Regions from separate parts of the Psychrobacillus sp. FSL W7-1457 genome, predicted to be linked through region 1. Evidence: a T-box and tRNA genes for the amino acid it is inferred to sense, from the RefSeq annotation. Region 1 holds a T-box; the other holds one or more tRNA genes.
The links. The T-box of region 1 lies ahead of metG (methionine--tRNA ligase). A T-box ahead of a tRNA ligase gene usually reads a tRNA of that ligase, here a tRNA-Met.
Positions count from the first base shown of each region.

Region 1 (3,429 bases):
CTTCAAAGGACTTTTCAATGAATTTTAATGTGCGATTGATAAAGTTTCCATATGCTCCAAGCAGCTCCCCATTATGACTATGAATAAATTCTCTCCACGAAAAATCCGAGTCTCTATTTTCGGGGGCATTGCTTGTTAAAAAGTATCTTAAGGAGTCCGGATGATATTTCTCTACAAAATAAGGAGCCCATACCGCCCAGTTTTGGCTAGTCGAAAATTTTCTCTTTTCCAACGTTAAATACTCGTTGGAAATGATATGAGTTGGAAGTGTTTCTTGACGAATACCTTTAAGTATCGCTGGCCATATAACGGTATGGAAAGGGATATTATCTTTACCATGAACATAATAGGAAATGGTTTGTTCATTCCAAAATTCTTTTTCATCCGTTTGATTAAGAGTGGCCCATTCCTTACTCGCTGAGTAATAACCGGAAACAGCCTCTATCCATACATACACTTTCTTTTCCTCGTATCCTTCTATGGGTATACTTACCCCATTTGGCAGATCCCTTGAAGCCGCTCGATCTCGAAGCCCTTCATTTAAATATCGCTCGGTCAGGTGAACTGCATTTTTTCGCCACGCATGATTTGCTTTTGCTGACGTAAGATAATTCTCTAGCTGCTCCTGAAAGCTGCTTAGTTGAAAATATAAATGCTTTGTAGCTTTAACAGTCGGCTCATTTCCACATAGCTTGCAACTTCTATTTGTTAAGTCCATAGGGTCTATAATCAAAGAGCAGGCATCACACTGGTCCCCTCTTGCGCGGCTTCCGCAATTTGGGCAATTCCCCTCCACATACCTGTCAGGTAAAAATTGATTATCAGTGGCACAATAGATTTGCTCTATTTCATTTTCGTATATATAACCATTCTTCCACAGTTCTAAAAAGATTTGCCTAACCACTTTATGATGATGATCACTATCAGTTCGAGTATACATATCATAAGTAAAGCCCAGACGCTTAAAGGTTTCTTTAAACTCGTTATGGTATCTATCCGCTATTTCTTTAGTTGTGACGCCTTCAGAATTAGCACGTATGGATATGGGAGTACCGTTACAATCGCTCCCAGAGACATACAATACCTCCTCTCCCTTTTGTCTATAATATCTCGCCAAAATGTCGCCTGGTAATAAGGCAGCAATGTGTCCCAAATGTAGGGACCCATTAGCATATGGCCATGCCCCTCCGATAAAAATGTTCATTTTGATTCTCCCCTTTTCTTCATTAAGTTTTTTAGCCAAGTTAGTTTTAAATATCTTCAGCCAAAATAAAAAACCTCAGCCTTATCGAATTTCGATAAGGACGAGGTTTTCTCGTGGTACCACCTTAATACTCAAATGGTTCGCACCATTTGACTCCATAAGTACATAGCAAAAAGCCTTTATACTTTGACATGGGTAACAAGTGCCAACTCTTGTCGTATCCTACTAGTTGTGAAACGTTCAGTACGAAGCTCCGAGATCATGTTCGAATGACTAGCTTGCCTCATTTCCACCATCAGAAGCTCTCTATATAACATCATCACTCTACTTTTCCTCTTCAACGCCTTTTTATATTAGGTTATATTAAAGTTATTGATGATTTTACTAAACATTTCTTTTTTTTACCGAGTGTACAAATTAAATGAAGCGATGGGTGATGGCTTATCGCTCACCCCGCGGAAAGCGTCCGGTTGGTGCGGAAATCAATTCTACTTTCTGATTTAAAGAGTATTATAATTCAACCCTAGCCTATAACATAGCATTATATTATTAGAATTATACAAAATGTTCCACTCATAAATCAATATTTATTTTTTAGCAAGGAAAAATCTATCTATTTGAATAACTATGAATGGTACGAAAGCCAATCCATAAATCATCGCTAGTTGAGAGCGACTTATTGCTGCAACGTCAAATAGCTCGAATATCAAAACTAGGTTCAAAAGAATGACACCAATTAGAAAAGCTATCCAAACAGTTAGATTCGAAAACAATCCAATTTTAAATATGGACTCTTTTGATCGGCAATTAAAGCCATGAAATAATCGCGACAAGCATAAGGTTGCAAACGCCATAGTAGTCGCGACCATTGTATCCCCAGTCGCCAATCCTATTTGAAAGGCGATAATTGTTACTGCTGCGATGAGGAAGCCCTCTAATCCAACCTGTATAGCAAACTTCTTATTTAGAAGCGGTTCCTTAATGTCCCTTGGCTTTTCTTTCATTACTTTTTTATTGTGTGGCTCTAAACCAATTGCAATGGCAGGTAAACTATCCGTCAGCAAGTTTATAAATAATAGATGAACCGGTAAAAAGGGTGCAGGTAAAGCAAGAATGGTTGCATACAGTACAACTAGGATAGCCCCTGTGTTACCGGATAGCAAAAACATAATGGAATTGGTAATGTTAGTGTAAATACTTCGCCCATTGGAAACTGCTTTGACAATGGTTGAAAAATTATCATCAGTCAAGATCATAGCAGAGGCATCCTTTGCAACTTCAGTACCTGTAATGCCCATAGCAACCCCTATGTCCGCTTGCTTCAAGGCTGGTCCATCATTTACACCGTCACCTGTCATCGCTACAACGTGACCTTTTTCTTGCCAAGCTTCTACTATACGGATTTTATGTTCTGGGGATACCCGTGCATATACAGAGACATTCTCGACTACGTCTTGTAATTCTATATCTGATAATTTTTCAATTTCCTTCCCTTCCATTACTTCCTGAGGACCTTCTATTATCCCTATTTCTTTCGCTATAGCTGTAGCGGTAATTTTATGATCTCCAGTAATCATAACAGGCTTAATACCTGCCTCAATACAATCTTCTACCGCTTGTTTAGTTTCTGGTCTTAAGGGATCCATCATAGCGACTAATCCAATGAAAGTGAGATCCTGCTCCATTTCCATGTTTACTATCAGGGAATCTACTTCTTTATAAGCAAACGCAAGGATTCTTAGACCATGGCTTGAAAAATGGTGGTTTGCTTGTTTTATCCTTTCGATTTGCCCTATGTTAATAGGTGAAATGCCTGTAGATGTTTCCATTCTTACTATTCGAGATAATAGCTCATCAACTGCTCCTTTTGTAATCATCATATATCGATTATTTATTCGATGAATCGTACTCATTAGCTTGCGATTAGAATCGAATGGCATTTCTCCTACACGGAAATATTGTTGGCGTACGTTCCCTTCATCAAAATTATATAGTTTACTCCAATTTACAAGCGCAATTTCTGTTGGATCTCCAATTTCTTTTTCTTCTGTACTTATCGAATCATTACAAAGCAACGCCATGCTCATTAAATTTTTATGGAGTGCGTTGTTGATATTAGCTCTATTAGCTTCAATGGTTTGCTCATTTACGTAAATATGCTGGACTGTCATTTTATTTTGTGTAAGTGTTCCAGTTTTGTCTGTACAAATAACAGAGATACTCCC
Region 1 is NZ_CP151993.1:2,151,574-2,155,002, forward strand. It holds gene metG (methionine--tRNA ligase) at 1-1,243, opposite strand, end outside; T-box leader at 1,298-1,554, opposite strand; gene NSQ95_RS10475 (cation-translocating P-type ATPase) at 1,792-3,429, opposite strand, start outside.

Region 2 (3,429 bases), 1.9 Mb from region 1:
CTCCTTATAGAGAAGGGAAATGGACTCCAAACGAGATTGTAATGCATCTGGCAGAGTGGGATAAGTTTACCTTGCAGGAGCGTCTACCTCTAATGAAAGAAGGGGAAAAACATCAAGCGTACCCGAATTTCGAAGACTTCAATGCAAAAGCTGCAGCCCTTGCTCATGAACAAACATTTAAAGAAACCCTTGCTCATGCAAAAAAGCAACGTGAAGCGATCATGGCAGAGCTTCAGAAAATTGATGAAGTAGAATGGGATAGATACTTTTATATTGGTGACCATTCAAGTACTATACGAAATTATTTTACAGACTTCATCGAGCATGATCTACATCATCAAAAACAAGTAACACCGGAATATAATAACTAACCTCTCAAAAACCCGTTAGACAATTTTCAAAAGGTCTACGGGTTTTGTTCTTTGGGAAGTAAATAAGAAATTGCGATTTCCGTTCCAGTCGGACGCTTTCCGCCGGCATGGCCTCAGCCTCCTCGTCGCTGCGCTCCTGCGGGGTCTTCACCTCATGCTATTCCGGCAGGAGTCGCCGCCTTTCACTTCAATCACTTAGTATTCCTACTATGCAAATTAATGTTCTGCACAATTTCAAGCAATATAAAAATACATTCTGGAAAGATTTAAGTATCCTACTACAAAATTTTAGAAAGAATTAATATTTGAAGATTCTAATATGAATCAACTAATTAAACACTAGGTTTAGAAGATTATAAATGATCTACAATATGATAATCTCCATTTTTCTTTGCAGGCGCATAGTCTTTCCGATATATTATCGTACAGATATATCTCCAACTGTTGCATTAGGTTAACTATGCTTAGTGATCATCACTGGTAGGCTTGCCTAAAGAAAACCCTTCAAACAAGCGCCCACCATAAGGCTGAAGCATCTCGTCGACAATCTCGACAATCTTCTCTTTTTCACGATGCTTGTAATAGGCATCGAAGGCTTCCGTAAATTTAATTGCAAATGATTCGTCAAATTGTTTCAAAGCACGATACCCCCATTTAGACGTACCCGTCCACTGCCGATTTGTTCTTAATACAAATTCATTGGCTAGATCTAAGAGGGAATGGACGACAAATAGCTCCTCTTGGGTATTTGTACAGCCAATAAAATCATCTAAAACATCTGTAAGAAAATAGCGTTTCATCGTAATAGTCTCTTTAGACCATTCCCTCGGTCCATTCGACAATAGTACGCGAGCCTCTTCTTGAATAGGGGACAATACCCCTTGCCCCTTTAATACCACTCCCTCCGCGACCATCTTTGGAAGGGAAGGCTTAGCCCTTTCACAATCCAGCTCAAAGAATTGCTTGTAGGAGCTCAAACTATGGGCAAATACCTCTATTGGCCATCCTTCTAAGTATAGAGATTCTCTATAGGAGGTGAGAATGTGCTCATCGAATATTACAATATCCAAATCAGAGGTGGAGGTACCTTCTCCTCGAACAACACTCCCAGCTAAAATGGCTCCTAGACAATGAGGAAAGTATTGCTGAACAAAATGCTCAGCTACTACAAGTGGATCACTTTTCTTCTTAAACATTTACCTGCCTCCTTTGATAAAAGGATAACAAAAAAGAGGTTGCAAGTATGCAACCTCTTTTTAAAGATGACCCCTACGGGATTCGAACCCGTGTTACCGCCGTGAAAGGGCGGTGTCTTAACCGCTTGACCAAGGGGCCGTATAAATGGCGGCCGAGGGGATCGAACCCCCGACCTCACGGGTATGAACCGTACGCTCTAGCCAGCTGAGCTAGGCCGCCGTTATAACAACAAATATCATATTACAAGCGTTTGGACAAAGTGTCAATACTTTTTTAAAAAGATATTCATAAATATTCATTTACGAAAAAAACTGACAATTTATGTGCGGATAATAACCTAGGAATACGTTGGTTTTCGAGTGGTCCAGGGCCAAATGCATCATTCAATATTTCAGGGAATTCAAAACGTGGTATATCAGGTCGAAAAGTTTTTGAGAGTGGTGCCAGGAAGAGACATACTTTTTGAGATCCACTAGGTATACTTCGAACATGAGTTGAATAGGGAGGAATACAATATGAAAACTATTTACGAACAAGAGCAAAAAAGAAGTTTCACATGGAGAAGGGTAGTTGAAAATATTCAAGCAAGAAAGGTCACCTTAACCTTAATGGTGACATTCTTTGTTCTTTCATTTTTCTTAGCCCAGGTTGTTCTATTCGAAGCGTCAGTACCATTTTTCTTGCCTATTTGGGCATTGGTTAGCTTAAGATTTCAACGATTTATTCCTTGGACATTTGCAGGAGCACTATTAGGAAGCTTGACGCTTGGATTAGGGCAATTGATGATTCATGTATTTCAGGGTATTTTCTTTACGCTTCAAGGAAAGAAGCTGATAAATAAAATCCCTATTCCCTTATTTGTATTAATAGATGTCGTATTGATCCAGGTTCTTTGGCAATTCGCTTCATATGGGGGCTCAGTTCCAGTTTCTGTTTGGTTAGCGATAGGGTACGAAGGTGTATTGAGCTTGTTCATGACAATCTTTTTGTTTCAGTTGTTCATTCCATTACCCGAATTGATCCATAAAAAATGGACAATGGAAAGGATGGGCTCTGCTTTATTGATAGGGGCCCTAGTGCTAACTGGTATGTCATCCTTTATCATTGGTTATGTTTCGGTTCCATTAATACTTGCACATTTAGTAATTGCTGTTGCTGCCGCGGTAGGAGGTGTTCAACTTTCTACTGTTGTGGCAGTCCTGGCGGGCACGGTATTAAGTATTTCCACCTTAAGCTTTAGTGGAATGATTGCGGTTTATGCCTTGACCGGCTTCTTAGCGGGTCTCCATAAGAGATTTGGCAGGCTTTGGCAGGCATTCAGTATGCTTGGAGCCACATTTTTCTTTCTGTTATATGATCGAACGTTACCTCTAGATTCGGTTTATATCGGCTCATTGGTAGCGGCCTCGCTAATCTTTTTTATGATTCCTTCTGCATGGATTAAGGATTTGAAGGAACAACTTTATCCTGACACGACGCATGTCTTATTGAGAAGACAGAAGTGGATGACTGAAAAGGTGAATCATCAGTTACAGGAATTTCAACACTTTGTGGATTTCATTACGCGTTTTATATCAGATCGATTTGAACCTAAAGCAGCAAGTGAGGAGAGGGTAGAAGCATTAGTAACTTGTCAGTCTTGTTTTCATTATGAAAAATGTTGGGGGGCAAAATCAAACGGCATACCGAGTCTAATTCAACAGTGGGAGGAGCAACCTAAAAAAGCGAGGATACAGTTAGAAAAGAAAATGCAGTTTAAATGCGTTAAACCATTACAAATAATGCACGAATTAAAGGAGAGGGAGGCGAAAAGAAAGCTAGCCTATGAAATGCAGCATGGTAAAAAGATGTTTGCATTAAA
Region 2 is NZ_CP151993.1:72,936-76,364, forward strand. It holds gene NSQ95_RS00365 (DinB family protein) at 1-371, shown strand, start outside; gene NSQ95_RS00370 (nucleotidyltransferase domain-containing protein) at 836-1,567, opposite strand; tRNA gene NSQ95_RS00375 (tRNA-Glu) at 1,635-1,706, opposite strand; tRNA gene NSQ95_RS00380 (tRNA-Met) at 1,714-1,787, opposite strand; gene NSQ95_RS00385 (SpoIIE family protein phosphatase) at 2,084-3,429, shown strand, end outside.
Region 2: it has a tRNA-Met gene. The T-box ahead of metG (methionine--tRNA ligase) is inferred to sense a tRNA for this amino acid. The anticodon was not compared.